DNA from 4 places in the Vibrio cyclitrophicus genome. Region 1 is predicted to be linked to each of the others. Evidence: predicted binding sites of a transcription regulator. Region 1 holds the regulator's gene; each other region holds the start of a gene.
What was found. Region 1 encodes PurR, which represses purine synthesis genes. Its sites were predicted from a motif close to TNANGNAAACGTTTNCNTNA; they were not measured.

Region 1 (8,056 bases):
TAGGTATTCACATGACTAATGGTAGGTTTGACACTATTATCACTTAAAGTTCTTAATTGCGTGATATCCTTAGTCATTGCCTTGTGATGAGGCACAGCTCCATTTTAATAATTAAAGCGATAGGTATGTCTGAGAGTTTATTATTCCATAAAACATTTACTCACCCTACGAGCGACGAGTGGGTTGTGTTTGTGCATGGCGCAGGAGGAAGTTCCTCTATCTGGTTCAAACAGATCAAAGCGTATAAACAGCATTTCAACTTACTTCTCATCGATCTGAGAGGGCACGGTAAATCAGACAATATACTTAAAGGGCTGATTTCGAATCGTTACACCTTCAAATCGGTAACGCTCGATATTCTCAAAGTTTTAGATCACCTAAAAATTCGTTCTGCCCATTTTGTTGGCATGTCTTTAGGTACTATCATAGTACGTAACGTCGCTGAGTTAGCAGCAGGGCGTGTGCGTTCAATGGTATTAGGCGGCGCTGTTACTAAGCTAAACACTCGCTCTCAAGTTTTAATCAAATTAGGTAACTTAAGTAAACACATTATTCCTTACATGTGGTTATACAGTCTTTTTGCGTATGTAGTAATGCCGCAGAAAAGCCAAAAAGAGTCTCGTCACCTTTTTATCCGTGAAGCTAAAAAACTGTGCCAAAAAGAGTTTAAGCGCTGGTTTATCTTAACGGCAGATGTAAACCCTTTGATGAAGTATTTTAAAGATAGGGAATTACCAATACCGACTCTTTATTTGATGGGCGAACGTGATTACATGTTTATTAAGCCTGTAAAAGAAATGGTGGAAGCACATGAGTCGAGCGAGCTAGTAGAAATTCCGAATTGTGGACACGTATGTAATGTGGAAAATCCTGAAGAGTTTAATCAACGTTCGATTGCGTTTATTCAAAAGCAAATTCAGTGATTATCTCGATTCTTTATCAGAACAGACGCTCGAATAGAATTGAAACAAAAACGGGAAGCTAATTTTAGCTTCCCGTTTTTGTTTGGAGGAGGTATCTGACCGAGTTGTTATATAAGGCCGTTGGAGCCACTTTACCTTTCAAAACCTGCTATTCAGGAGAAGCAGCACCGCACTGCCAACAAGAGCCAAATTGGGCTTCATTGACTTCATGACACTGTCTGCAACGCCACTCTTCATAGATTATAGAATCTTGCTGTTTTTGGTATTCATTGACAATAACACGTGCCTTATTGGCTTGTTCTGGTTCATACAGCCAAACATACGGGTCAGTATCTTCTGTAAAAGGGATTTCCCCTTTCAAACCAAACAAACCCTCACCACGGACCTCACACGCAATATTCTCACTTTCTAGCAATCCACATATGATGTGAGCTTCAGTAGGGTTCGATGCGCTAAAGATTTTCATTGAAATAGAACCTTATTTGGCTATGTGTGTTATCTAATCTATATCCATTATTCAGCTACAGGTGTTGAGCGAAACTTACCCATCAACCATTTAGCAATAATTGGGAATATACCTAGTAATGCAAATGACAGCAGCACTGAAGGAGACACGATACCCGAAAGTGAATCTATTTCTGCGAGTTGAGTACCAGCATTTAAGAAAACAGCTGTACCTGGCAACATCCCAATTTGACTCGTAATGTAGTAACGACTTACCGACATCGGCGTTAGACCCATCAACAGGTTGATAAGGAAAAATGGGAATACAGGGATCAGGCGTAGAGAAAATAAGTAAAATGCCCCGTCTTTTTCGACACCTTTATTCATGGTCGCCAATTTGTCGCCGAATTTGGTTTGAATCCAGTCACGTAACAAATAGCGGCTACTCAAAAAGGCGATAGTTGCACCGATTGCACTGGCGAATGACACCAATAACAAACTATTCCAAAAACCAAAGAGCGCAGCACCCAATAGGGTCACAACAGCAGCTCCTGGAATCGAGAAAGCGGTAATCATGACGTAAGCTGCGAAATAAATAGCAGCCGCGGCGATAAAATTACTGTCAATGTATTCATTCAAAACGGCTTGCTGAGCCTTGGCATTCTCAAGTGTGAGGTATTGGCCAAAGTTGACGCCTAGTAAGACAATCGTTATGACCAACACAATACCCAATATCATTTTCTTACTCATTGATACTTCCTCTAAATTTTCAATGCATACCGATAGTATAGATAGACAGGTAAAGCTTAGATTAACTTTCAACAGATATAAAAAAAAGCCGCATAAATGCGGCTTAGTTATGTGTAGTTTTAACTGACAATGTTAATTTACGCGACTGATAAGCTCTTCGCGACGCTGCTGCGGTATAACAGACCAATGTGTACCATTAATCGCACCTTCTAGCGCCCAAAGTAACTCGATACTGACAGAGGACGCGTGAGATTCCTTGATGGCGTTAAACGCGTTTACAGAGCCAGATTCATATAAACGTTCTACGGAATCTATCCCAGCCTTTTTCAACATGCGCTCGGTAGCAAGTCGAAGGTTAGGAAGGTCTTTTAATCGAGTTGGTTCAGCAGAAGACTGTTCAGCTTTTTCATCTTTAGCAAAACCCAAAGACGTAGTCGCAAGCTGCAAGATTTTTTCTTGATCCTGCCACAGGCCTTCAGGCAAAGCGAAATATTTAGTAACAACAGGGAAGCCACGTTTTTTGTAAACGTAAGGTTGAAACCCTTGTTGTTCAAATTGCTTTGTTGTGCATTTGTCCGCTCGTATATGCAACTGGTCATTTACAACCAGAGCAAACATCGTGTCATCGGCAAAAAGACCGAAGCCACCAAACATTGAACGTGATTTTATTTTTCCTAGGGACTCAAATAACTTCATTGAGTCCTTTAGTATCGGTTTATCCATGTTATTTATCTCGGTGTATTTGAACTACGCCACCAAATAAGCAGGTCCGAGAGATTAGCAAAATGTTGCAACTAAATTGTCAATAAGCCGTAAATTACTAAATTATTAGTAACCACTGCATTTTGCCATCGGTAACCCCGCTACCATACCAACGAGTGGTTTAGGCCGGAAGCTTTGCGTCTCACTCTTTCGAGTGGTTTGCCCTGTGCGTGACTGATTAAATAGAATAAAGTTTTTGTTGAATGAAGCTCACACTTGTTATTTCAAAATGTGATATTGCTTCAATTAATGATCTTGCTGTTATGATACCAGGTTCATTAATGTTGTTGATAAAAAAAGCGCACCTAAAGGTGCGCTTGATTAGAATAAACTGAATTTATCAATTAATTTAACGTTTTAACTGTACTTCGCTCAACAATTTCAGGGTGCATTTCGAAAACGCGTTTTTCATGATCTTTATCTTTGATGCGTTCTAACAAAATTTCGAATGCATTTTTACCAACACGACGCTTCGGTTGGTGAACCGTGGTCAATGGTGGGGAGAAATATTCAGCGAGTTCGATGTTATCGTAACCAATAACTGATATATCTTCAGGAATGCGAATTCCTTTTTCTTGTAATCGACTCATCAAACCTAGTGCCATGGTGTCGTTGAAACAGAACACTGCCGTTGGGCGATCTTTCATCTCAACAATCTTATCTGCTGCTATAACAGCAGTATCACATTCAAAGTTACCTTCAATGATCAAGCGTTCGTCAGTGGCAATATTAGCTTCGTCAAATGCACGTTTGTATCCTGCGATACGTTCAACACAGGCTGCTTTATCTAAGTGGCCACTTAAACAAGCAATCTTAGAGTGACCGCGTTCAATAAGGTACTTGGTCGCTAGGTAGCCACCTTCTTCAGAGTTATCAATGATCTTGTCGGCTTGAGAGCTCTCAGGACCCCAGTCCATCACTACTTTAGGAATGTCAGCGTGACGGTCTAACATTTCTCTTAGTTCTTCAGTTAGGTCTGAACACATAACCAAGATGCCATCTACACGCTTCTCTGCAAGCATTCGAATGTAATCACGTTGCTTCTCATAAATACCGCCTGTGTTACACAAAATCAAAGTGTAGCCTTGACGGTAGCAGTAGCTCTCTACGCCATCGATAACCTCAGAGAAGAATAGGTTGGTTGACTGAGTTACTAGCATGCCGATAGTGCGTGTTGTATTACATTTCAAACTACGAGCAACAGCACTCGGTGCATAGTTTAGTTCGTCTACGGCTTTGTTTACTTTTTCTTGAGTCGCTTCTGCGACAAAACGTGTTTTGTTGATTACGTGAGAAACGGTTGTTGTTGATACGCCTGCTAAGCGAGCGACATCTTTTATAGTGGCCATGGTTTTATCCTATTAGAAGCTACTTTCCCAAAGTACGGAATAAAGTAGCCGTTAAGCTACTTAACTAAGAGCTTAAATTTGTAGGGCTCTTTGGGTACTAAAGTGCTAAAAAACAAAAAACCGCTATTGAGCGGCTTGTCTTAACACCGAAATGCTTTGAACTTAAATAAGCTTAGCATTTCGTGAATGTTTCATATTTTATCGTTTGCGGTCACAATTTTAGACTGACTAGAAATTACTCGCAATATAATTCACCCAGAAATCCGGGTGAATTGTCACATTCTACTGAATTTATTTACCTAGTCGTTGGGCGAACTTATTCACCAGCTAAATATTGAGTGTCTAAATTGCAAAATGCGAGTAGCAAAGACGAGACCGAAGCGTAGAAACCAAACTGGTCAACGTCATGACATTTCACATTAAACTTTGGCAACCAAGTAAGTAGTTGCTGATCGATAAACTGCTGTTGAATGACGAACGATTTCTCTAATTCTTCTTCAAGCTCAGTTTCATTTGAACGGATGATTAGATTGCCAAGGAAGTCGAGTTCGATAGCAATGTGATCTGCAGGTTCTTTTAAGTCTTGGTTCACGATTAAGTTGTGCTTAGCCATGATGTCTTCCATGTCTTTAGCTGGCTTATCGTTTAATAGACCTGTTTCGCCGATGTACATTGAAGCGTAAGGTAAAGCACCATGTTTGTCTGTCTTCAAGAAAAGGTCGCAGAAGTCAGCAGACAGTTCCAGTTGGGCATCTTCACGTGTTTGTAGACGGTTCAATGCGTCTACAAGCTTATCAATCGAAGGCTTTAGAGCTTCATTCGAACCTAAACCAGAAAGGAAAGAACGAATTTCAACAGAGTGGTAGTGATCGAGTTCTTCTTGAGTGAGCTCTTTGGCGAATAAGCTTGATAACCACCAGTAAATTTCTGCTCTTTGCTCGTTGAATGCTTTCGTATCTTTCATTTCATAGATCCTGATTTAGTCTTGTGATGTTTATATACCCAGCGCCGTTAAGTCATTTGGGTACAAGCACACCAAGGCTGAATAACAAGGTTATTTGCTAAGCGCAAAGTGACTCGTTCGTAGTAATGCCTATATTGAATTGCGATGGACGATAAATAGCAAGGTTTAAGATTGTCTTGTATCAAAAAAAATCCATGTTTCTGGCTTTTATCTTCAGTACCACTAGAATTGTTACTAGTTATGAATAGAATAGTCATTGAAACTATTAAATAAGAAAAGTGGTGTAGATGAGCTATCACGTATTGGTCGTAGAAGATGATGTGGTAACCCGCAGTAAACTGGTTGGATATTTCCAGAACGAAGGTTACACAGTGAGTGAAGCTGAGAGCGGCGCTCAGATGAGAAACGTGTTGGAAGAAAACAACGTTGATCTCATTATGCTGGACATCAACTTACCAGGCGAAGATGGATTGATGCTAACTCGCGAATTACGCAGTCAATCAGACATTGGAATTATTTTAGTTACTGGACGCACGGATAGCATCGACAAAATCGTAGGCCTTGAAATGGGCGCAGACGATTATGTTACTAAACCCTTCGAACTTCGCGAATTATTGGTTCGAGTTAAAAACTTACTTTGGCGTATTGCTGCTGCTCGTAGAACAGCGACGGGAGTGGTGGAACAAGCAGAAGATGAGTCTGTTGTTCGTTTTGGTGAGTGGACGTTTGATATTCCTCGCCGAGCGCTAAGCAAAAATGGTGAGCCGGTTAAACTGACTAAGGCTGAGTATGAGTTGCTAGTCGCACTCTCTTCTTACCCTAACCAAGTATTAAGTCGCGAACGTATTTTGAACATGATTAGCCACCGAGTGGATGCGCCTAATGATCGCACTATCGATGTGTTAATTCGTCGTATGCGCGCAAAAATGGAGTTTGATCCCAAGAACCCACAGATTTTTGTGACGGTTCACGGTGAAGGTTACATGTTCGCTGGTGACTAAACCCTTCGGGCGTTTTAATCAGTAAAAAAAGACAACTAGCGTAAAAAAGCCGAGACATCATTGATGTTTCGGCTTTTTATTTCTTGCCATACTATTGGTTATTGCTAACCATCCGAAAATTAATAGATATCGATTTGAGACTAGGCCGCAGAAACGACGCCATTATCTTCTTCTAAAATAGAAGGCTCAGGGACAACGATAGGCTCTTCAACATTATCATTACTCGTGTCTAGCCAATCGCGCAGGCTTTGCCAAACTAACCCCATGGTTTCGTGCCAATAACGTTCGGTCTGCTCAAGGTATAGCGCTTTAGGCATGTACTTATCCCAAGGCTCTACAATGCCTTCTTGTGCAAGGTAGTTGGTTGGTGCCGCTAATGGTTTCATACCCGCAGCATGGAATTCATTCAAGGCGCGAGTCATATGGCTAGCCGATGTAACTAATACCATCTTTTTATTTTTAACAAACGCGGCGGCTTGGCGGGCTTCTTCCCACGTGTCTTTTGCTGTTTCAAGCAAAATGATGTCAGGTTTTGAAACCCCAAGCGCTAAAGCCACTTTAGCCATCATTCTTGCATTACTCACTTCAGTCCCCGCACCATAGCCAGACAAAATGAGTTTGGCACCAGGATAAAGGCGTAAAATACGAATGCCTTCACTTAAACGCATTAATCCTGTGCGACTAAGCTCAGATGTAGGTGGGATTTGGTCGTCTACGACGTGACCACTGCCGAGAACCATAACGTAATCGATGGTGTCATCGACGGGTAAAAAAGCGGTGTGTTGCCTTTCCATTGGCATTAAAAGTTGACTAGAAACTGGCTGGAAAGCGATGAGGAAAATACCACAGAGGGCTGAAAGGGTAATTAGGCAACCAGTCTTCCTTTTGGTAGTAAACATCACTAGGGCTAAACCCAGAAAAGCGAGAATTAACATTGCTGGCAGTGGCATCAATAATGAAGACACTACTTTTTTCAGCTCAAACATATCCGAATAGTCCGAAAAAACATCACTTGGTAGTAAAAAGAGACATCGCCTCTTTATTCCTGAAATTCCTGTGACAGAATAGCAGGCACGATAGGACATAATAACTCAAGTAGCCGTGACTGAAGACCGTAATTTCGACGATATTGCCCACAAATTTGCAAAAAATATTTACGGCTCTGACAAAGGAGAGATCCGTCAGATCATCGTATGGGAAGATTTAGAACAAGCTTTGAGCAAATTTGATGGTTCCATATCTCCGTTGCATATACTCGATGCTGGCGGTGGGCTTGCACAAATGTCGCAAAAAATTGCGTCGCTTGGGCATAATGTTTCTCTGTGTGACCTCTCTTCTGAAATGCTGAAACTAGCAGAAGAAAGTATCAGCGAAGCAGGTTTGCTAGAGCGGTATCGTTTTATCCACTCTCCCATTCAGAATGTGGCAGAACATCTCGATGGGAAAGTCGATGTTGTGATGTTTCATGCTGTGATGGAGTGGTTAGCGAATCCGAGAGAGGCGCTTGATTTATTACTTGAACAAGTAAAGCCGGGTGGTGTTGCTTCGATAATGTTTTACAACCACCACGGATTAGTCCTGAAAAATGTGATTTGTGGCAACATTCCTCATGTATTGAATGGGATGCCACATCGAAAACGGTTTAAGCTGCAACCACAGAAAGGCTTAAAGCCTGAAGAGGTTTATCAATGGATAGAAGACGCTGGTCTAGACATCTGTGGTAAATCAGGCATTCGTTCTTTCAGTGACTACATAGGTAATATGGAATACATGGGCGATTACCAATTTGAAGATGTATTGGAACTAGAAAAACAGCTATGTCGCCAAGAGCCATATCTGTCGCTAGGCCGTTATATTCACGTT
Region 2 (8,056 bases), 440 kb from region 1:
GCATGGATAACCATGATGTTTGGCTTGTGACCGTAGATACCTTCGTACATGTCGCGGAAGATATGCATAATTTCTGAATCTGCGTCTGGTTTCCAACCTGGGTAAGCACCAGAGAACGAGATGTTAGCGCCTGCTAACTCAGCAACAGAGTGCAGCATGCTTTCTACTTGGCTACGACCTGAATCGATCAAAGAACGGATCAGGCAAAGCACTGTGATTGAGTTCTCTTCTGTTGTGATAACACCTACGTTTAGAGACGTTTCAACAACACCTTCAATCTCGTCACTCATACGAATCACGCCGTTTGGACATGCGTTAAGTGCCGCGATAAAGCGAGCTTGTTCTGCTTGAGTAAGAGTACCCATTTCAACGGTTACTTCTTCGTTGAATGTTACGATGCTGTCTTCGATTTTACCCAGCTCTGTAGATAGAAGCTCAGTGTAGTAGTTGTATAGCGAAGCCAGTTTCTCTTGGTTTTCAGCCGGTACTGCAACCGTTACGAAGCCTTCACGAGGGATAGCGTTACGAAGGCTACCACCTTTGAACTCTATGATACGAAGGTCTAGATCTTTTGCGTGACCCGCTAGGAAACGAGCAAGTAATTTGTTTGCATTTGCACGACCCGTGTGAATATCACAACCAGAGTGACCGCCTTTAAGGCCTTTTAGCGTTAGCTTACGTGTAACGAAATTATCAGGGACTGCATCACGAGTGATGTCGAAAGTCATTGCACCGTCGATACCGCCAGCACAACCCATGTACACTTCGCCTTCTTGCTCTGAATCGGTATTAAGAAGGATATCGCCTTCTAACCAACCCGCTTCAAGACCGAAAGCACCAGTCATACCCGCTTCTTCATCTACGGTTAGTAGAACTTCGATAGGGCCGTGTTGGATTTCGTTTGAAGCAAGAACGGCCAAACAAGAAGCCATGCCCATACCATTGTCGGCACCAAGTGTTGTGCCTTTTGCAGTAACCCATTCACCATCAATGTACGGTTGGATTGGGTCTTTAGCGAAGTCATGAACTGTGTCTTCGTTCTTTTGTGGAACCATATCGATGTGAGCTTGTAGCACGACACCTTTCTTGTTTTCCATGCCCTGTGTCGCTGGCTTCTTGATGAATACGTTGCCCGTTGGATCGCGACGCACATCTAGGCCTTGCTCTGTTGCCCAAGCAATAATGTATTGAGCAAGCTCTTCTTCGTGCTTTGAAGGGTGTGGGATTGAACAAATCTTATCGAAAAACTGCCAAATAGGGGCAGGGGACAATTTACTGATCTCAGAATGGAATTCAGACACGGATGACTCCTTTTTTATTTGATAACCATATATTTAGGATTTGGATGGATGGAAAGTTAGAACAAAAATCTAAAATATGGGTCTGTTTTGATGGCAACAGCATACCACTTGCGCGTTTTGACGAGTAGCGCTTCTAAGCCCCAGACTCCTCAAATTTTGAAAGCTAGATTGTTCATTTGATCATAAGTAAGTGTCTTGATGCTTATAATTAATTCAGGCAAACGTTTATTTAGTTCTGTTGTGTAATTTAATTACGAGATTTAGTTTGTAAAATAACCATAAGTAGCTAAAAGTGTGATGTGAAGCAGGAAAAGCTTGTAATCTTTTTTCTTTGAGGTATATTAATAACCAACTTCTTAAGTGAAGAGTAAATGCTCAAAGGATGAGTCCGTTTTATCGCCTCCAGGGAACCGAGAAATCAAATTCGTTTTTATTGATTTATTAAGGTGATAGTTATGAAAGGTTTACCATCTGCAATGTTCTGGCTTAACAGCTCTGTTTACACTAGCAACTTTGCATACCCAACAAGCTTTGGTTACTAATACCAGCTGCTTGTAACTTGAACAGTTTGTTCACCCCTATATATTGGAATTCTTTTACAACCCTTTGGTTGACTGATTCTACCGCCACTCATTTTTGAGTGGCGTTTTTTTTGCCTGCTACTTTATCGCCTATCTTGTTCCCAACCACTTTCATTCATTATTTCTCTGTCATTCGTTGCGGTTATTTTTTAAACGCCAAACGATCAATTCACGCCTTATTACGAATCCTGTTGAAAAATACACAACTCTTGTGGGTTTCATTTGAGAATTTGATGGCTAGATTCTCAATGAAAATAATCGATGGTCGAAAAAGTAATCAAGTATAATTGTTGTTTTTTTTTGTTTTGTTTTGTTTTAAATCTTTGTTTTTAATGATTATTTAATTATGCAGTTTATGTTTTTAATCGCTTTGTTTCATACGCCATTCGGATAAATATTAATTAGAGCCTTAATTCTATCTGGAATTTGTTATTTGATAACTTTATAATCCACAGCCAATCGATTACGCAACCGTTTACTTTTTACCCTTATAGGATTCGATAATGTTCGAAAAGCTATTCAAACTCAGTGAAAATGGCACCAATGTGCGCACTGAAATCATCGCAGGTCTAACAACCTTCCTAACAATGGCTTACATCATTTTTGTAAACCCAATGATTCTAGCTGACGCTGGGATGGACCATGGCGCTGTATTTGTAGCAACCTGTTTAGCGGCTGCTATTGGCTGTTTCATTATGGGCTTTGTTGCTAACTACCCAATTGCTCAAGCTCCAGGCATGGGGTTGAACGCATTCTTTACCTACGCTGTTGTAATGGGTATGGGTTATACGTGGCAAGTTGCTCTGGCAGCAGTTTTCGTATCAGGCGTAATCTTCATTTTCTTAAGTATCTTTAAGATTCGTGAATGGATTATTAACTCGATCCCTATGTCTCTGCGTGTTGGTATCTCTGCAGGTATCGGCCTTTTCTTAGCGTTCATTGCACTTAGCAATGCTGGCATCGTGGTTTCTAACCCAGCAACTAAGGTTTCACTGGGCGATATTACCGCGGTTGCTCCTATTCTAGGCGCACTGGGTTTTTTCCTTACTATTGCTCTCGTTCATCGTGGTGTTAAAGGCGCAGTAATGATTGCTATTTTAGCAATCACAGCGATTGGTATCGCAATTGGCGACGTTCAATATGGCGGTATCATGTCTACACCGCCAAGCCTAGCACCTACATTCATGCAGCTTGATTTCTCTGCTGTATTCGAAATCGGTATGATTTCAGTGGTATTTGCATTCTTGTTTGTCGATTTATTCGATACTGCCGGTACTTTGGTTGGTGTTGCAACAAAAGCAAACCTAATTAAAGAAGACGGCAAACTACCACGCTTGAATAAAGCACTACTCGCTGACTCTACAGCAACGTCTATCGGTGCATTATTAGGTACATCAAACACAACCTCTTACGTAGAAAGTGTTGCTGGTGTTGCTGAGGGGGGGCGTACCGGCCTAACAGCAGTTGTTGTTGGTATCTTATTCTTACTGGCTCTTTTCTTCTCGCCGCTTGCAGGCATGATCCCGGCTTACGCAACATCTGGTGCACTGTTTTATGTAGCAATTCTAATGATGTCTGGTCTAGTTGGCATTGATTGGCGTGATCTTACGGAAGCTGCACCAGTCGTGGTAACATGTTTGCTAATGCCGCTGACGTACTCTATTGCTGAGGGTATCTCACTAGGTTTCATCGCTTACGCTGCAATTAAGCTGCTAAGTGGTAAAGGTCGTGATGTTTCACCTGCAGTGTGGGTAATGTCGGCTATCTTTATTCTTAAATATATTTTCGCTTAATCGTCTAGATTTCTGCTTAATCGTTGAAGAGGCTATGTTTCGCATAGCCTCTAATAACATGACAAAATTATTAGGTTTTATACTATGAGCAACAAATTCGTTATCACTTGGGACAACATGCAGACTTACTGCCGCCAACTAGCAGAAAAGCAAATGCCAGCAGAACAGTGGAAAGGCATCTGGGCAGTAAGCCGTGGTGGCTTAGTTCCTGGTGCAATCTTGGCCCGTGAGCTAGGTATTCGTCACGTAGATACGATTTGTATTTCTAGCTACGACCACGATCACCAACGTGATATGACGGTAGTTAAAGCACCTGAGGGTGACGGCGAAGGCTTCCTTATCGTTGAAGACCTTGTTGATAGTGGTGACACTGCACGTAAACTTCGCGAAATGTACCCGAAAGCGAAACTAATCGCAGTTTGTGCAAAACCATCTGGCGCACATTTACTAGATGAGTACATCGTTGATATCGCTCAAGACACTTGGATTGAGCAGCCTTGGGATACTAGCTTAAGCTTCGTTGAGCCAGTAAATCGCAAGTCAAAATAAGCGTAAACTTAGTTTTTTGAGAAATGACCCTTTATAGGGTCATTTTTTTTTATATTATTAGTGACAACCATTTCTTATTAAGTGTCCCTATGTCTGAATCAGAAGAAACGAGCTCGAACCTTTCGGAAACCTTGTTTGTAAAGCATAAGCAGGCTAAAGAAACCTCAATGCTGACGCGCTACATGCCAAGCTCAGAAGAGCTATTGGATGAGAAGCGTAAACAGCAAAATTCATCATGGTATCGAAATTTAAGGCGTCTTCAGTGGGTATGGCAAGGCGTTAACCCAATAGAGCAAGAAGCGGTGTTAGCTCGAATTGCGTCGTCAGATAATTCTCGCACGACGGACGAGTGGTTAGATACCGTCATGGGTTATCGCAGCGGTAACTGGGCATACGAGTGGACTAAGCTTGGTATGCAGCATCAAAATCGCTCTAATGAAAAGAACGGTGAAGAGATGGCTGAAGAGCTGTTTTCAGCATCGTTATGTTTTAGCATAGCGGGTTACCCACATCTCAAGAACGACAATTTGGCAGCTCAGGCTCAAGTGCTGGCGAACGCGGCTTATTCTGAAGCCATCAAGCATACCAAGCTGATCGTTAAGCAACTTGAAGTGCCGTATCAGAATAAGAAAATTAAGGCGAACTTGCATCTCACCAAAACAGATAAACCTCAGCCTGTTGTGATTGTGAGCGCTGGACTAGACAGTTTGCAAACCGATATGTGGCGCTTGTTTAGAGATTACCTAGCCCCTAAAAACATTGCTATGTTGACGGTCGATATGCCGTCGATAGGGCACAGTGCGCATTGGCCTTTAACTGAAGACTCGTCTTGCCTTCACCAAGCTGTGCTCAATGAACTGCCTAGCATCCCATGGGTCGATCACCACAAGGTCGGCTTGTTTGGCTTCCGTTTTGGTGGCAATGCGATGGTGAGATTATCTTTCCTAGAGCAACATAAGCTCAAAGCGTGTATCTCTTTAGGCGCGCCAATTCACGATATCTTTGTTCATGCAGACAAATTGAAACAGATGCCTAAAATGCATTTAGATGTGTTAGCTTCGCGTCTGGGTAAAGGTGCGGTAGATATCAATAGTCTTTCTGGGCAACTGATGGCTTGGTCACTCAAGGTACAAGGCTTGCTGTCGAACAGTAAAACCAGCGTTCCTATCTTGGCACTAGCCTTAGAAGGAGACCCTGTTTCACCACCAATGGATAATCAACTGGTTGCTATTTACAGTGATTACGGCAAAGCGAAGAAAATCAAAGCTAAATCAATTACACAGGGTTATGAGCAATCCCTCGAATTGGCGATAAAATGGCTTGAGGATGAATTATTTAGATGACATTTCTCCTAAATTAGTTAAGCATGAAAAGTGTACAAACTAAGTACCTGATACTCAGAGGTAATTTATAAAATCCAATTGCGTACTTTCTACGTATTGCAGTCTGAGTAACGTCATTCTTAACATTGAAAATGGAGATTCAATATGTCAGAAGTGACACAACAACCTACGCATTATCGTTTGTTGAATGTTTTAAAGGCGATTGGGCCTTACTTAAGAGAACCACAATCAGAAGAAGGTCATTATATTTTTGATTGTTTATCTGTGTGTGTGAACGATAAAAAATCACCAGAAGAACGTGAGTTTTGGGGTTGGTGGTTAGAGTTGGATAAGTCGGAAGAGGGATATTCGGCGAAATACAACATCGGCAAGTACAACATCGATGGCAATTGGGATTGCTTACCATTGCCGAAGAAGGCGGTAGCTGAAGTGTCTCGCACTCAAGAAGCTTTCCACCAAAAGCTGGTTGACGAACTTCAAAATAAGTTTGAAATCAGCGTTCAATTCGACGAAGAGTCTGTCGAATTCGTCTGATTTTAAAGGTTACTCTTCTCTATAAAGTAAAAAGGTGCGATTTCGCACCTTTTCTGCTTGTGAATTCCCCTGTTGATTGCTAAAACATCACCTCTTATTTGTTTTATCTATAAAAGACTTCATGACAACAAATCATCAAAGCGGGACAACAACACAGAGTAAAACTGTCGTTGTTAAACTGGGTACCAGTGTCTTAACTGGTGGAACATTGGCATTAGATCGTGCTCACATGGTTGAGCTGGTTCGTCAATGTGCTGAATTAAAAAAACAAGGCCACTCTGTGGTTATGGTTTCGTCTGGCGCAATTGCTGCTGGGCGTGAGCACCTTAGTTACCCCGCACTTCCCAACTCGATGGCGAGCAAACAGTTGCTTGCGGCAGTTGGGCAAAGCCAGTTGATTCAAGTTTGGGAGTCTTTGTTTGCTATCTATGGCCTTAAAATTGGCCAGATGCTACTGACTCGTGCCGATCTCGATGATCGCGAGCGTTTTCTTAATGCTCGCGACACGATCAACGCACTCGTTGAACACGATATTATTCCGGTGGTTAATGAAAACGATGCAGTAGCAACCAACGAAATTAAAGTGGGCGACAACGATAACTTGTCGGCACTGGTTGGTATTTTATGTGGAGCCGATAAGCTTCTGCTATTAACCGATCAAAAAGGCCTATTTACGGCAGACCCTCGCAAAGATCCGAATGCAGAGCTCATCAAAGAAGTGAAAACCATTGATGACACATTACGCAAGATCGCAGGCGGAAGTGGTACTACGTTAGGTACCGGCGGTATGGCGACTAAACTGCAGGCGGCTGATATTGCTCGTCGTGCCGGTATTGAAGTGATTATTGCGGCGGGTAGTGCTGAAAATGTGGTGTTTGACTCGTTGAGTGACAATCCACAAGGTACTCGTTTTTTGCCTCTAGAAGAAGCGCTTGAAAACCGCAAACGCTGGATTTTAGCTGGCCCTGCATCTGCCGGTGATATTGTGGTTGATGATGGCGCCGTTAATGCTGTGAACACTAAAGGTAGCAGTCTGTTGGCGAAAGGGGTCATTCGAGTTCAAGGCGAGTTTTCTCGTGGTGAAGTTACCCAAGTTACAGACATCAAAGGCAAGGTAGTGGCGCGTGGTATCGCTAGCTACTCGAGCCAAGACTTAGCGAAAATCGCAGGTAAACACAGTAAAGATATTGGTGAGATACTGGGTTATGACTACGGATCAGAAGTTATTCACCGTGATGACATGGTAGTGATTCAAGAGTAGCTCGTGATGATAAGGCGATGCACTGCGAATATACATAATCGTAAAGCGCCTTTTTACATCCAAAGACAGACAGAACTTAGGGAGAGTTAAACGTGGATTTAACTAACATGGGTATCGCAGCAAAAGACGCTGCTTTCCACCTAGCGACCGCTTCAACGGCGCAAAAGAACAAGGCATTGGCGATCATCGCTGATGAGTTAGAAGCAAACGCAGCAACGATTTTAGAAGCGAACGCAAAAGACATCGAACTTGGTCGTGAAGCGGGTTTAACTGACGCATTGCTTGATCGTCTATTGCTGAATGAAGAGCGTCTAACAGGTATCGCTAACGATGTACGTAACGTAATTAGCCTGAATGATCCAGTTGGCAGCGAAATGGACAGTAAGGTACTGGAAAACGGTATGTCACTGTCTCGTCGTCGTGTACCACTTGGCGTGATTGGTGTTATTTACGAAGCGCGTCCAAACGTAACTATCGATATTGCGGCACTGTGTCTAAAAACAGGTAACGCAAGTATCTTACGTGGTGGTAAAGAGACATTCTTCTCAAACATGGAGCTGGTTAAAGTTATCCAGTCTGCATTAGAGAAAGCGGAGCTTCCAGCCGCTTCAGTTCAGTACATCGAAAAACCTGATCGTGAGCTCGTTTCTCAACTGCTTAAGTTGGATGATTACGTGGATATGATCATTCCTCG
Region 3 (8,056 bases), 450 kb from region 1:
GAAGTGTACCCTGATAGTTGGCAAGCAAATCTTCTAAAAGTTCCAAAGTTTCTATATCTAGATCGTTGGTCGGCTCATCGAGAATCAATAAGTTGTTCGACTTAAGGAAGATACGAGCTAATAACAGACGGTTTTTCTCACCACCAGATAGTGCCTTTACAGGAGTACGAGCACGTTTAGGAGAGAATAAGAAATCTTGCAGGTAACTCAGTGCATGGCGCTCACGGCCGCCTACTGTCACTTCTTGCTTACCATCCGCTAGATTATCAATTACAGACTTCTCAGGGTCTAGGATTTCACGATATTGGTCGAAGTAAGCCACTTCCAGCTTAGTACCACAATGCAGGCGACCTGAATCTGGCTTAAGTTGATCAAGAAGTAGTTTAAGCACCGTACTCTTACCACAGCCATTAGGACCGATCAGAGCAATACGATCACCACGCATGATGTTGAAGCTAAAGTCTTTAACAATCTCTTTGCCTTCAAAACCAAAGTTAAGATTTTCTGCTTCGAATACAATCTTGCCTGAGCGTTGACCATCATCAATCTGGATAACCGCTTTACCCTGCACTTCACGACGATTGATACGTTCTTCACGCAGCTTCTTGAGAGCACGCACACGGCCTTCGTTACGAGTTCGACGAGCTTTGATCCCCTGACGAATCCAAACTTCTTCTTGAGCAAGCTTTTTATCAAATTCAGCGTTCTGCATTTCCTCAACACGCAACGCTTCTTCTTTCTCTAATAGGTAGTTTTCGTAATCCCCCGGGAAAGAGCTCAGTTTGCCGCGATCAAGATCAACGATACGTGTTGCCATCGATTTAATGAACGCACGGTCATGCGAGATAAAGATGATTGAACCACGGAAGTCTTTCAGGAAGCCTTCTAACCATTCAATAGTTGCAACATCCAAGTGGTTAGTCGGTTCGTCTAGAAGTAGAACGTCTGGATCACACACTAATGCACGCGCAAGCGCAGCTTTGCGTTGCCAACCACCAGACAAATCGGTCAGTTTGGTTTCAGCAGTCAGCTTAAGCGCCGCCATTACGTTACTTACACGATCTTCGAAACGCCATGCGTTTGCGTGATCTAACTGCTCTTGAACACGAGTAAGACGGTTTAGGTTCTTTTCACTTGGGTCAGTACCAATGAGATCCAAAAGATCATGATAGATCTTCAGTTGCTCGCCAATTTCAGCTAAGCCACCAGCAACGTAGTCATAGACGGTACCTTGCTCATTACGCGGGGGATCTTGCTCTAAGCGAGATACAACTACATCTTGTGTGATTTGCATCTTACCGTCGTCCATGATGATATTCCCTGACAGGATCTTCATCAACGTAGACTTACCCGCGCCATTGCGCCCTACTAAACACACACGTTCATTTTCTTGCAGTGCAAAGTCCGCACGATCTAATAACGGGTGATCGCCAAACGCTAATTGCCCGTTATGAATTGTAAGTAATGCCATTCTTTTTTAACCAATCATTAAGTTCTAACAAGCCAAATGGCCAGTTAAGCTCTGAGCTTTGAGAAAAGTCAGAGCTTTCAAATTTGAGCACCGGAATAGTGACCCCGTAACGGGAAAAGAGCTCATCATCAAATGCAATGTCGACAACGTTGACGTGATGGCTAATGTTTAACTGTTCCGTGAGTTTGAATGCCATCTCACATAGATGGCACCCTTCTGTACTGTAGAGAGTCAGCACTCTATATCCTTATACAATCTCTTTGATTATTTGTGTGTAATCAACCAGCAGTTATGAATATGCTTATTACGAGAGAAATCTAATGGAAGCGTCTTAGCTGAGATATTCTGAGCTTTAAGACCTAACGCTTCTAGACCTTCTAGATCCATCTTAAAGTGACGCTTGTTGTTGGAAAACACAATCGTACCTTCTTCACGAAGAAGACGCTTAAGGTTTTCCATCAACTGAATGTGATCACGTTGAACATCGAAAGATTGATCCATACGCTTAGAGTTTGAGAACGTAGGTGGATCAATAAAAATCAGATCGTAAGAACCCTGCTCTTTAACCAACCATTGTAAGCAGTCAGCTTGCACAAACTGATGTTGACGACCAACACGACCATTAAGCTCCATGTTCTGCTTTGCCCACTCAAGGTAGGTATTCGACATGTCAACCGTTGTTGTAGAGCGTGCGCCACCTACTGCAGCATGAACAGATGCACTGCCAGTGTAAGCAAACAGGTTTAGGAAATCTTTACCTGCAGCCATCTCACCGATACGACGACGAGTGATCTTATGGTCTAAGAACAAGCCTGTATCTAAGTAATCATGAAGATTAACAATGAGTTTAACGCCGTACTCGTTCACTTCTAGGTTAGATGAATCTTGAGCCATTTTTTGATATTGAGAACGGCCTTTCTGCTTCTGACGAACCTTAAGAACCACGTTGTTTGCTTCAACGCCCGTTACTTGAATAGAAGCACGGATAATGTCGGTTAGACGGCGCTTTGCTTTATCTTCTGGTACATCTTTAGGCGCTGCGTATTCTTGAATCACAAGGTGGCCTGGGTATACATCAATCGCTACATTGTATTCTGGTAAGTCAGCATCATAGATACGGTAGCAATCTAATTGCTCTTTCTTAGCCCACTTGCCAATTTTACCGATGTTCTTTTTAAGACGGTTTGCGAAATCAGGCGCAATCAGCTGTTCTTGCTCGCCCGTTGAACGTTCTGACATCGGACGATCTGAAATTGAATAGTTTTTTTGGTGACACGGTAACGCACCGTTGTTCAATTTGAACTGTTTTTCTGCACGCATGCGTAAACAGCTAAGTAGTTCGTCTGAACTAGAAAAGATAGACGCGTTACAACCACCAAATTCAGCTTTAAGCTGCGCGCCGAATGCTGTGTAAAGAGCAATAAGACCCGGCTCGGTACCAAGACGTTCACCGTAAGGCGGGTTAGAAACAATCACACCATCAGTAAACTCTGTAGGACGCTTAAGCTTTGCAGCATCGCCTACTTCGAATTCAATCAACTCTTCAACACCGGCACGACGAGCATTGTCACGCGCAGTTTTGATCATACGTTCATCATTGTCGTAGCCATAGAACTTACATTCCACTTTCTTAACACCACGACGACCTTGAACGTTCGCTTCAGCTTTCACTTCAGCCCATAGCTCTGGTTCGAAATCTTCTAGTGATTCAAAACACCACTTCTGACGTTTAACACCTGGAGCCATGTTTGCAGCCATCATCGCCGCTTCAATCACTAACGTACCTGAACCACACATTGGATCTAGGAAAGGCTTAGTTGCGTCCCAACCACTACGAAGAAGAATCGCGGCAGCAAGAGTTTCACGTAGTGGTGCTCGACCTGATTCAGGACGGTAACCACGTTGGTGAAGACCGCTACCTACCATATCAACACCAAGAATCGCTTTATCACGGTGTAAACGAACGTGGATACGAATGTCTGGGTTCTCTTTGCTAATAGAAGGACGAGGTAAAGACTTCTTCTCAAAGCAATCAACAACGGCATCTTTTACTTTCATCGCACCGTATTGGCTATTACGGATTTCGTTGTTCGTACCATTGAAGTCAACAACAAAACGCTTAGAGCTATGGAATTGATTTACCCAGTTAACCGCTGTGGTTGATAGGTACAAATCCATGTCGTCCATACAAGTGAATTCAGAAAGGACACGTACAAATCGAGAAGCCAAACGGCTCCACAAACAACAACGATAAATTTGCTCATTGGTGGCTTTGAATTTAACACCTGCTTGAACAGGTTTTGCGTTTGTAATCCCTAGTTGGGTTAGTTCTTCAACTAATAAATTCTCAAGGCCATTTGAGGTAACCGCTAGATATTGATTCATAGTGTTCTTTTATTGATAAAAATGAGCTCGATTATACCTGAATTTATTACCAGAGCATCACACTAAACTCGTCTTTTCATTGAATCTTTCGACTAACTGGCTAGCAAGTGCACAGTGTCGAAGCGATCGCTTACCCACATTCCCTTAGGACATAAGACTTACTAAACCAACATGATTTGTGACCTAACATCGCCCAAAGTGGTGATTTGAATTTATATTCACATCAAAATTGGTATATACCAGATTAAATTTATGAGTGAAAGTTAGCTACAAATGACAATAAACAAGGAATAAATTCGAGTTATTTACACTTTTGGTGATAAAAACAGGCAGGAATTAAGGCGAAAAAATAGTCGAGTGTTCACTATTTAAATGGATAACAGGTGATGTATTTATCAGAATGAGGTTTTTTAGGCACAAAAAAATCGGCTATTAAGCCGATTCTGAGGAAGGTTTTGTGAATTGTGCGCTGTAATATGTGCTAGAAATAATGCTCTAGATTGGAGCTTAACCGACCATCGCTATGTGGCCGTGATGAAGAATAGCGTTCGCGTTTACCATTCTGTCATGCATCACCTTAATAGAGTCACCAAATCGAAGTCCTTTTGAAGGGGTAAGTAAGAACTCTTCTAGGTCTACAAAAGCACATAGGCTCGCACACTCTCCCACTTCTAGTACGATGAAGTAACCTAAGCTATGCTCGTTACTCATTTGTACTATGTCCCCTTCTTGAGGGTGTTCATGGCCTGTACCTTGTGAGTCGAAAAACCAACTCTTAGGCTGCACAGGCTTGTGGAAGCGCTTTGCTGCCACACAATAAAGTGCAAGTTCAGCTTGACGAGGCTCAGACAGTTCTAAGCCAGAAATTTGTTCTTTGAAGGTTTGGTATGAGGATGCGTCATCAACGGTGAATTCATTATCTCTAAACGCGCAGTCCACCAGCTTATTGCGGACCAGATTCGTTTTGAAAATCATATCCTCTCCGAGGCTTAGCATTAATGAACATTGCTGCTCATCGTAATACCAATTCCATGTATCGCTAGGTTTAAGCATCATTTCGTCTCACACTGTTGAACCATTCCATTAGGTAAAACGCAAAATTACCTTCAATTACAGTAATTTTACTGAGCAATAGGCAAAAAAAAAGAGGAAATAAATTCCTCTTTCTTATCGCTTTTCTCTACAACTCATTGAGTTACAGTGTCTCTTTTAGTAAGACGATACCGGATTATAGCCTTTGACTACGATCGATTTTACGAACTATAGATTTTTGACAATATCGCCTACAAGACCTGGGCCTTTATAGATAAAGCCAGAATAAACTTGGACAAGTTTAGCACCTGCCATCATTTTCTCTTTTGCTGCGACATAAGAGTCAATGCCACCTACCCCAATGATCGGCAGTTTGTCACCAAGTTCTTCGTGAAGTTTACGAACCACTTCTGTACTACGAGATTGAACTGGACGCCCACTAAGGCCACCCGCTTCATCGCAATGCTTCATGCCTTCAACAATTGAACGATCCAACGTCGTGTTGGTTGCGATCACACCATCAATCTCATTTTTGACCAATGATTCACAAATTTGTTTAATCTCGTCGTCGCTTAGATCCGGAGCAATCTTAAGAGCAAGAGGAACATACTTGCCATGCTTCTCCTCCAGTTCAGATTGTTTCGCTTTAAGTTCAGACAACAGATCGTCTAGAGCTTCACCGTATTGCAGAGAACGAAGTCCAGGAGTATTTGGTGAAGAGATATTCACAGCAATGTAACCCGCGTATTGATATACCTTCTCCATACAAATCAGGTAATCTTCTGCGCCCTTTTCAATTGGTGTGTCTTTGTTCTTGCCGATATTGATACCTAAGATACCGTCGTAGTTTGACTTCTTAACGTTCTCAATCAGATTGTCGACGCCTAGGTTATTGAAGCCCATGCGGTTGATGATACCTTCAGCCTCAACAAGACGGAATAAACGAGGTTTGTCGTTACCCGCTTGTGGACGAGGAGTAACAGTCCCGACTTCAACGAAACCAAAACCCATTGCACCAAATGCATCAATACATTCGCCGTTTTTATCTAGGCCAGCAGCAAGGCCAACTGGGTTTTTAAAAGTAAGACCCATGCATTCTACAGGTCGGTGAGGTAACTGTTGGCGATACAAAAGATCAATAGGTGTGCCTGTGAAGCGTTTGAAATTTTGAATTGCAAGATCATGTGCCTTTTCGGCATCAAGTTGGAAAAAGCCAGTTCTGGCTAGACGGTAAAGCATTGTGCCTCCGATAGAAAAAAGCCCCGTGTAAACGGGGCGATATTATTTACTTATTTACTCAACTATTCAATCTATTACTGTCTGTAGGGGTAAGATAATCGAGTTTGTTAGCGAATGAGGTTCTTTATTAAGCAAACGATACCGTTTCTATAAACACTCGCTGAGTTTGAGTATCCTTCACCCTACTACTTCACTTTGTTCCCCTTAACCTAAGCATAATCACTCAATCAAATGAGTAGTTCGACTTTTCCAAACAAAAAAGGCAGACCTTATGGCCTGCCTTTGTATTATTGTCTTTATCTAATCGCTAATCTTTAGACATACAATTAAGATTTAACAGCATCAATTCACGCAATGCCACTGAGAACTTAGCAAACTCGTGAACCGAACCTACTTTGAATTCGTTCAAGATACTTTCCCAGCGATGTAGAGAAACAGAGTTATTTTCCATCCAATCATCAAGCGCTTTAATCACATCGATGTCCGAAGCACAACCACAGTTGAGTACTTGGCCAGTTAACTGACGTTGTTGCCAATCCAGATCTTCTCTGAATGCTGCACGCGCCAGTGCTTGCCAATTGTTGTCTACAGCTTGGCCATTGATTTGCTTCAAGAACCAGTGCAATGACAAACGGTCGCCAAGGTTGAAGTAAAGCTTAGACGCTTGTTGTACTGTTTTACCGGTTTCACGAGCTACTGTGGATATATCCAGCGCTGAGTATAAGCTAGACAAACGTGCGACTGAATTAGCCAGTTCTGCATTCACGCCCTGGTCAATCCACACTTGAGCCATTGCTTGATGCTCTTCTACTTCTAAAGCCACAAGATTTTCATCCAGATTCTCAGTTATCGTAACTACATCACCTTGGTATAACTCAATCAATGCATTCACCGATTGCTTACCTGTACGATTTCTTAGCAACCAACGAGCGAGTCGACGAAGAGTACGGCGTACATGATAAAGCAACTCGTATTGAGCTTCAGAGCTTGAGATGTTATCGAGTTCACGAATACTCTTAAGCACCTGACCTAAACCGTAGATTTCGCGAGATGCTGCGTAAGCATTAGCGATATCTACAATATTTGCGCCCGTCTCTTCTTGCAAGCGAGTCACAAAATTGCATCCCATTTCGTTAACCATTTGGTTAGCGAGTGCAGTCGCAATGATTTCTGCACGCAATGGATGGTTATCCATATGCTGAGAGTAGTTACGACGTAACGCAGTTGGAAAGTATTGCATCAACTGTCGAGCATGGAACTCATCATTCGCAATATCATCACTCACAAGATCTTCTTTAAGTACCATTTTACCGTAAGCAACAAGTACAGAAAGCTCTGGTCTTGTTAGGCCTTGACCCTGCTTTTCGCGCTCAAGCAATGTTTCGTCATCTGGGATATATTCCAAACCACGATCCAAGTACCCTGCTTTTTCCATTGTGTGAATAAAGCGGATTTGCTCTTTGACTAAGCCAACACCTTGGTGCTCAGTAACCGAAATAGATTCGGCTTGGCAGTATGCGTCGTCTAGTACGATTTCGCCTACTTCGTCTTCCATAGACTCAAGAACTTGGTTACGTTGTTTGACGGTTAGATCACCATTAGACACCAAACCATTCAAGAAGATCTTAATGTTAACTTCGTTATCCGAGCAGTCTACACCACCAACGTTATCAACGAAGTCAGTATTAACTCGACCGCCCGTTAGAGCGTATTCAATACGACCCAATTGAGTCATACCCAAGTTCCCACCTTCGCCAACAACCTTGGCCTTTAGGTCGCGACCATCGATACGTAGAACGTCATTTGCACGGTCACCTACATCAGTATGAGTCTCGCTTGAAGACTTAACATAAGTACCAATACCACCGTTCCAAAGTAGATCAACGTTCATAGACAGGATCGCTTTGATCAAGTCATTTGGTGCCATTG
Region 4 (8,056 bases), 240 kb from region 1:
TTGATATTAAGGGTGCGTGGCAGTTAAAGCCTAAGCAGCTCGCTATCTTAAGACCCCTTGCAACTTGGCGTTTAAAAGAAGCGATTAAGCGCGATTTAGCGTTGAACTTTGTATTCAAAGAGCAAGACTTGTGGGCCGTGGCGCGTTTTTCGATGAAAGATCCCAAGCAAATGGAGCAAGAAGGTTTTGATTACCGCTCTGTACGCCGCCATGGTGCTAAAATCAGTTCAATCGTTAAGTTAGCTGAGCATACTCCAGAAGAAGAGTACCCAGCACCAGTAGAACGCTTAATGGACTATCCAGGCTACAAGCAAGTATTCAAAGTGTTGAAAGACGAAGTGAAAACGGCATCGCAACACAGTGGTTTAGCAACGGAATTTTTAGCATCCAAGAAGCAACTAAATCAAGTGTTGAGCTGGGTTTGGAAACATGACCGTAACCCTGAGAAATTGCCTGATGTTATGCAAGGCTGGCGTTTAGAAGTGGTTGGCGAGAAGCTTAACAAAGCGATCAAATAACCGTTTATTGCTCCCAAGTTTAAGCGAACTACAACTATAAAATTGTAGACACAAAAAAGAGAGCCTAGGCTCTCTTTTTTATTGAGTATTGATAAGCACGGCTCTAGCTCTACTTATCGATCTTCTTCTGGAAGTTTAACATTCAGCTCTAATACTGAAATGTCGTCATCTTTGTGTTCGAACGTTAGATCAACCATTGAAGGATCCACCTCAACGTACTTTGCAATACACTTCAAGATGTCTTCTTTTAGTTGTGGTAAGTATGACGGTGCTGGGTCGTCATGGCTACGTCGCTCTGCAACAATGATCTGCAAACGCTCCTTGGCTAGGTTTGCGGTTGTCTTTTTCTGTGGTCTAAAAAACTCTAATAATGACATTGCGTATTAGCCCCCGAACAGTCTTTTGAAGATGCCTTTCTTCTGCTCCGTTAAGAAACGGAAGTCTACTTGGTTACCCAGTAGTCGTTCTACAGTATCATTGTAAGCCATGCCTGCATCGGTTGCTTCGTCAAAGATAACGGGCACACCTTTGTTCGATGCGTTCAATACCGCTTGGCTCTCTGGAATTACACCCAGTAGAGATATGTGCAGAATTTCTTCAACGTCTTCTACACTTAGCATCTCACCTTGAGTCACACGTGCTGGGTTGTAGCGAGTCAGTAAAAGGTGCGTTTTCACTGGCTCTAAGCCGTCTTCTGAACGACGAGATTTAGAGTCAAGAATACCTAGAATACGGTCTGAATCGCGTACAGAAGAAACTTCTGGGTTAGTCGTAACAATCGCTTCGTCAGCGAAGTACAACGCCATCAGAGCACCTTGCTCGATACCTGCCGGAGAATCACAGATGATGAAATCAAAGCCCATTTCATCCAGTTCATCAAATACACGACGAACACCATCTTTCGTCAGTGCGTCTTTATCACGAGTTTGAGACGCAGGAAGAATGAACAGGTTTTCCGTGCGCTTGTCTTTGATCATCGCTTGGTTCAGCGTCGCTTCACCATTGATAACGTTAACGAAGTCGTAAACAACACGACGCTCACAACCCATGATTAAATCTAGGTTACGCAGACCGATATCAAAGTCGATAACTGCGGTTTTCTTTCCTTTTAAAGCCAAACCCGAGGCTATAGCTGCACTGGAGGTCGTTTTGCCTACCCCGCCTTTACCTGACGTTACAACGATAATGCGTGCCATTCTGTTTTCCTTTTATTTCTCTTATATTGCGAGGACATCAACGTTTAATACATCGTTTGCCATACTGAACATGGTTTTCTTCTGCCAGTACTCGCTATCAATTTGATCGCTGAGCCAGTAATTTCCAGCAATGGAAACCAGCTCGGCTTGTAAATCATTACAAATTATTTTTGCTTCAGTTTGACCACTTGCACCTGCAATAGCACGGCCTCGTAAAGTGCCATGAATATGGATGCTGCCATCGGCTATCACTTCTGCTCCGGCGCTTACATGGCTTAGGATTAATAGATCGCCATCTTTTGCATACACCTGTTGGCCTGAACGAATCGGTGTTCTCACCACTTTTATCGGAGCCATTTTCGCCGGAGCTTGAGAGGGAGACTTGCTTGCTGTCATAACAGCAAAGCCAGCTTCTTTCGCTAGGTTTTGCATACGCTTATCAGAACAGCCAGCCACGCCAACCGGGATCATGCCCGCTTGAGAGATACCGCTTTTCAGTCGAATAAAGTCGATATCGCCTGCGACTTTACTGATGTTGATAACAACGGGCGCAGCAGCGAAAAACGTAGGTGCTTGGTCTACCTTCTCTTGAAGAAAAGACACTGCATTTTCGACTTGATCATCGGATAAGTGCAATACAGATAGCGTAAAACTGCTACCTTTTAGATCTGGGTTACTAGACATCGAAAAACTACAGGACCTCAATAGCGAATGGGTACAATTTCTTTATCAATAAAATAAAGGGCATTGCCTGAAACTAGGTTTATCATGTTATATTCCCAAACCAAGCACAGCAAGTAATCTTGTTGTCAAATGAACGTTTTGTTCTCAATATTTCCCCAACATAAACTATTGATCTCGCAAGTGAGAGTTTTGTAGTCATAAACAATTAAAAAAGGTTTGTCATGCTGTGTTCTATATATAAAAGTTCAAAGAAAGAAGGAACATACCTTTATATCCCTAAGAAGGATGATTTCTCACAAGTTCCTGACGCATTGATGCAAATGTTTGGTAAACCTAGTTTTGTAATGGTAATTAAAATGGATGGCCGTAAACTGGCTCAAGTGAACATCGATAAAGTGAGAGAGTCACTGAATACCGATGGTTTCTTTTTGCAGGTTCCGCCACCACCGGTTAATGAGCTTGAGCTTCATAAAGAGCGTAAATCGCAACAAAAAGTTCAAGACGAAGAGTGATAGCCACCTCAATTCAGGGAGGAGTGATCGTTGAGTAAATTTTCAAAAACCATATTGGCAGTGTCGGCGTTATTATTGGGTAATAGCTTGGCCATTAGCTCAGTACAAGCTGAAGAGTTGAGCTTTGAGCAATATGTAGAAAAACTAAAGCAACAAGGCCGTGAAGAAGGCATTTCCGAAGCGATCATTGAAGAAGCCTTTGATGGTGTGACGTTTAAACCAAGAGCCGTGAAAGCCGACAAAAATCAGCCTGAGAAAAAACTGACTCTGGATGAGTACATTCCAAGAGCAGTGCCAGATTGGAAAGTGAAGCAGGCGCGAGCGCTTTATAAAGAGCATTACCAAGCGTTAAAGCGTATTGGCGATGAGTATGGCGTTCAACCAAGGTTCATTGTCGCGTTATGGGGCGTAGAGAGTAATTTTGGTAAGTTCACGGGGAATTACAGCGTTATCGATGCATTGACGACCATGGCTTATGAAGGACGCAGAGAAGCTTTCTTCCGTAAAGAAGCAATGGCGGCGTTGAAGATTCTTGATCAAGGCCATATTGCACCAAAAGAGATGAAAGGCTCATGGGCTGGCGCGATGGGGCAACCGCAGTTTATGCCAAGCTCATTCTTAGCTTACGCTGCTGATGGTAGTGGTGACGGTAAGAAAGATATTTGGGGTACTGAAGAGGACGTATTTGCTTCTGCGGCCAATTACCTCAGCCAATCAGGTTGGGATGAGCAATATACCTGGGGTCGTCAGGTTCACGTGCCATCAACGGTATCAATAGAGATGCAAGGTCGTGATGAGGACAAAGCGAAATATCTAGAAGAGTGGTCTGAACTTGGTATTACGCGTTTCGATGGTCGCGCGCTACCTAAGCTAGACGAAGACATCAAAGCTTGGCTGATTATGCCTGATGATGAAACTGGTCGTTCGTACCTCATTTACAACAACTACAATGTTCTAATGAAGTGGAATCGTTCTTACTACTTTGCGTTGGCAGTTAGCCACCTAGCAGACAGAATTAAGTTTGATTAATCGACCTAAGGTCGCCTTGAATAGCATTTAGCCTAGTATAGGCCGAACGAACTAAAGGACTCTTCGGAGTCCTTTTTGTTTTATCCGATTTTATATTTCAGAGATTTAAGAAGGTGGTCTTGTGCTAACAGATAGAGCTGCGCAGATGGTGATATTCCATGCGCTGATCAAGCACGAAGGTTTTACAAGTGCAGCAAAGAGCTTGAATGTATCGGTATCCCATATAAGTAAGCAGGTTGCTTTGCTTGAAGACTCGATTGGCATCAAGTTGGTGCAAAGAACCACACGTAGCCTGACGCTGACCGAAGCTGGGGAGCTGTTCTATCAGCACTGCGAGCAATTGTTCAATACTGTCAAAGCGGCTCAAATGGATATGGACAGCCAACGAGATGATATTTCTGGAATATTGAGAGTCGGCTTGTCACAGTCATTTGGCACACTGCATATCATTCCTGCGATTGATCAGCTCAGACAACTTTATCCTCAGTTGAGAATCGAGGTCCACTTGTTCGATTACAAAGTGGATATGATTGAAGAGCGTCTGGATCTCTGGATCACCAATAATGAAGATCTACCCGAAGGTTACATTGCGCAGCGTTTGGCTGACAGCCAGTTTGTGGTGGCCGCATCACCGGATTATCTGATTAAATCAGGGACCCCACACGTGCCTTCTGACCTTATTGAGCATAACTGCCTTATCTATCGTAGCCGAGAGCGAGACTACACATCTTGGGCGTTTGATAACGGGCAAGAGAACCTTAGCGTTAAAGTAGCGGGTGATTATTCTGTGGATTTGGCTGAAGCAGTACGGGATGCGGCAGTTTCAGGGTGGGGCGTAGCTTATCTAGCCACATATTTAGTGAAGGAAGAGTTTAGAACGGGCAAGCTCATCCAAGTTTTACCGGAATGGCGAGCGAGCCAGTTGATGCCTTTCTATGCCGTATACCCTAGCCGCAAGAATATGCCGAAGAAGCTTTCCGCGGTGATTGAATTTATTAAAGACCATATCGGATCACCGACCTATTGGGATGAAAACCTTAAAACCTGCGTTGAATTACATCGCTAACTTTTTCTAAATCTATAAATATAATTTCCATATGGAAAAAGTATGCTTTTTAATCAAAGTTATTTATTAAAATTCAATGATTTAATTAATTCCATTGCTCCGAATTGATTACCCCAACATCACGTTAACAATCGCACCTTGCCGCAAACGATTTCCTCTATACAATGCGTCGCCTTTCCTACCTACAACTTTTAGGTTGACGCACATGGCTTCCCTACTTGGAATTATCACTATTTTAGTTGCCGCTTGGTTACTATCTACGGACAGAAAAAATATCCCGCTGAGAACGGTTTCTCTAGCTTTCTTACTGCAAGTTACATTCGCGCTATTGGTACTGTATGTTCCAATGGGCAAAGAAGTATTGAATGCAGCCACAGGCGCGGTGTCTAGCTTAATCAATTATGGTCAAGAAGGGATAAACTTCCTTTTTGGTGGCCTTACCAATAATGGATTCGTTTTTGCGATTAATGTTTTGGGCATCATTATCTTTTTCTCTGCATTGATTTCAGGTTTGTACCACATCGGCTTTATGCCAAAGGTGATCAACCTCATCGGCGGCGCTTTGCAAAAGTTCCTAGGTACAGGCCGCGCGGAGTCACTGTCTGCGACGGCAAACATCTTTGTTGGCATGATCGAAGCACCATTGGTGGTCAAACCTTATCTAAAACACATGACAGACTCACAGCTGTTTGCGGTGATGGTATGTGGTTTGGCTTCAGTAGCTGGTGGCACGTTAGTTGGCTATGCATCGCTTGGTGTTGATTTGAACTACCTGATCGCTGCGGCATTTATGTCAGCGCCTGCTGGTCTATTGATGGCCAAGATTTTGGTACCAGGTAACGCAGATGAGGCTCAAGAAAATATTGAGCCTGACGTTGAAATTCCACGAGCAACAAACGTCGTTGAGGCAATGGCAGATGGGGCTATGTCTGGACTTCGCATTGCTGTTGCAGTGGGCGCAACACTACTTGCCTTTATCAGTGTGATTGCAATGCTAAATGGCTTACTGGGCATGGCTGGTGACTGGTTTGGCGTAAATCTAAGCTTCGAACTTATCCTAGGTTATGTGTTCGCTCCTGTTGCATGGCTGATTGGTGTGCTATGGTCAGAGGCTGTGGTTGCAGGTTCACTGATCGGTAACAAGATTGTCGTGAACGAGTTCGTGGCTTTCATTCAGCTAATGGACGTAAAAGATGCATTGAGCGAACACTCACAAGCGATCGTGACTTTTGCTTTATGTGGTTTTGCTAACATTTCTACCATGGCGATTCTGATCGGTGGTTTGGGCAGTTTAGTTCCAGAGCGTCGTTCTTTCATCTCACAATACGGTTTTAAAGCGATTTGTGCGGGTGTGCTTGCTAACTTAATGAGTGCAGCGATTGCTGGTGTGGTACTTTCTCTGTAGCTAGATGATAAGTACCGAATGGATGAGTCAGTCATTTTATTTCCCCCTATAGTAAAGTGACTGATTAATCGCAATAATATTCGGTTAGCACGAAAAAGAGAGCCTATAGTTTAATCACGTAGGCTTTCTTGTTTCAGCAAATAAGTTTGTATCACAGGGTGTGGTACAAATTTTTAGGGGCACAAATGGATTTGTCGATTACTTCTTCTTTGGCGTTAATTGGACTTTTGTCTTTAGCTTGTCAGCTACTTGGCTGGCGTTTGCATCTTCCCGCGATTCTCCCTCTTCTTATCGTTGGCCTGTTGCTAGGTCCCGGTTTAACTATCCTTAATCCCGATGTTATTTTCGGTGATGTTCTATTTCCGCTGATTTCGTTAGGTGTTGCTATCATTCTGTTTGAAGGTGCATTAACTCTGAATTTCAAAGAAATCAGAGGCCATGGCCGGATGGTGACTCACTTAGTGAGTTTCGGCATGTTGATTACATGGGCGTGCATCGTGATGGGGGCTTATTATTTTGTCGATTTCAGTTGGCCGTTAGCGGCACTGTTTGGGGCATTGGTGGTTGTCACTGGCCCTACGGTAATTGTACCTATGCTACGTAGTATTCAGCCCAAATCCTCTTTAGGCAGTATCTTGCGTTGGGAGGGGATTATTATTGATCCTATCGGCGCTCTATTTGCTGTTCTTGTTTATGAATACATTGTCTCTTCTGCCGATCCTACTGGGCATGTACTTTCAGCTTTGGGGCTGACTCTAGCGATTGGTTTGGGGTTAGGCAGTATTGGCGGTCACCTGATTGCTAAGATGTTACAAGGGCACTGGTTTCCGCATTATCTACGTAACGTGGCTGTCCTGACGTTGATGTTGGCGGCGTTCTCTTTTTCTAATGACCTGAGTGAAGAGTCTGGTCTATTAACCGTGACCATTATGGGTATCTGGCTTGCTAACGTGAAAGGGTTGGATCTCGAAGATATTATTGAGTTCAAAGAAACCTTAACTGTGTTACTTATCTCAGCACTGTTTATCTTACTGGCGAGTCGACTTGATTCAGGGACTTTCCTCTCGATAGGTTGGGGGGGGATTGGCTTATTAGCGGTCGTTATGCTGGTGGCTCGTCCTCTGAGTGTGTGGATCAGCGGGATCGGCACGGATCTCAGCTCGGCAGATAAATGGTTTTTGAGTTGGATGGCGCCTCGCGGGATCGTCGCTGCCGCAGTTTCTTCTCTGTTTGCAATCAAGCTTCAAGAAAAGCAATTAATCGAAGGCGCAGACCTGTTGGTGCCAATGGTGTTTTTGGTCATCATCGGTACGGTTGTGATTCAGAGTCTCACTGCCAGTTGGTGGGCAAGGAAGTTAGGTGTGACCCAGGAGAAGGCACAAGGGGTTGTATTCTTTGGTGCGACTCACTTTACACGGCAGTTTGCCAAAGTACTGGCGACACATAACATTAACAGTGTGCTTGCCGATACCAACTGGGAAAGCATTCGCTTGGCGCGCATGGATAACTTGAATGTCTATTTTGGTAATCCAGCTTCGAGCCACGCTGAAAATAATCTTGATTTGGATGGAATAGGGCGTGCGATGATTGTATCGCCGTATCGTCAAACCAACCCGTTAGTTAGCATGCACTATCAAGACGAGTTT

Region 2: a site for PurR is predicted at 2,346-2,365, ahead of OCW38_RS03365 (NCS2 family permease). Genes of this name have one in related genera too.
Region 3: a site for PurR is predicted at 6,255-6,274, ahead of pyrD (quinone-dependent dihydroorotate dehydrogenase). Genes of this name have one in related genera too.
Region 4: a site for PurR is predicted at 5,145-5,164, ahead of OCW38_RS04380 (NupC/NupG family nucleoside CNT transporter). Genes of this name have one in related genera too.

The regions. Positions count from the first base shown of each region.
Region 1 covers NZ_AP025480.1:1,159,656-1,167,711, forward strand. The annotation lists gene OCW38_RS05335 (alpha/beta fold hydrolase) at 126-923, shown strand; gene OCW38_RS05340 (putative signal transducing protein) at 1,072-1,389, opposite strand; gene OCW38_RS05345 (TVP38/TMEM64 family protein) at 1,437-2,117, opposite strand; gene OCW38_RS05350 (TfoX/Sxy family DNA transformation protein) at 2,250-2,840, opposite strand; cyclic di-GMP riboswitch class I at 2,968-3,053, opposite strand; gene purR (HTH-type transcriptional repressor PurR) at 3,224-4,228, opposite strand; gene torD (molecular chaperone TorD) at 4,545-5,192, opposite strand; gene torR (two-component system response regulator TorR) at 5,480-6,193, shown strand; gene elyC (envelope biogenesis factor ElyC) at 6,334-7,179, opposite strand; gene cmoM (tRNA uridine 5-oxyacetic acid(34) methyltransferase CmoM) at 7,295-8,056, shown strand, end outside.
Region 2 covers NZ_AP025480.1:716,267-724,322, forward strand. The annotation lists gene OCW38_RS03360 (aminoacyl-histidine dipeptidase) at 1-1,301, opposite strand, end outside; gene OCW38_RS03365 (NCS2 family permease) at 2,386-3,675, shown strand; gene gpt (xanthine phosphoribosyltransferase) at 3,760-4,224, shown strand; gene frsA (esterase FrsA) at 4,314-5,567, shown strand; gene crl (sigma factor-binding protein Crl) at 5,712-6,101, shown strand; gene proB (glutamate 5-kinase) at 6,178-7,362, shown strand; gene OCW38_RS03390 (glutamate-5-semialdehyde dehydrogenase) at 7,455-8,056, shown strand, end outside.
Region 3 covers NZ_AP025480.1:1,611,087-1,619,142, reverse strand. The annotation lists gene OCW38_RS06980 (ABC transporter ATP-binding protein) at 1-1,471, opposite strand, end outside; gene OCW38_RS06975 (glutaredoxin family protein) at 1,449-1,667, opposite strand; gene rlmKL (bifunctional 23S rRNA (guanine(2069)-N(7))-methyltransferase RlmK/23S rRNA (guanine(2445)-N(2))-methyltransferase RlmL) at 1,736-3,856, opposite strand; gene OCW38_RS06965 (cell division protein ZapC) at 4,364-4,912, opposite strand; gene pyrD (quinone-dependent dihydroorotate dehydrogenase) at 5,117-6,127, opposite strand; gene OCW38_RS06955 (NAD-glutamate dehydrogenase) at 6,435-8,056, opposite strand, start outside.
Region 4 covers NZ_AP025480.1:921,652-929,707, forward strand. The annotation lists gene rnd (ribonuclease D) at 1-518, shown strand, start outside; gene minE (cell division topological specificity factor MinE) at 632-895, opposite strand; gene minD (septum site-determining protein MinD) at 902-1,714, opposite strand; gene minC (septum site-determining protein MinC) at 1,736-2,398, opposite strand; gene OCW38_RS04365 (YcgL domain-containing protein) at 2,620-2,910, shown strand; gene OCW38_RS04370 (lytic murein transglycosylase) at 2,941-3,939, shown strand; gene OCW38_RS04375 (LysR family transcriptional regulator) at 4,085-5,005, shown strand; gene OCW38_RS04380 (NupC/NupG family nucleoside CNT transporter) at 5,211-6,410, shown strand; gene OCW38_RS04385 (cation:proton antiporter) at 6,596-8,056, shown strand, end outside.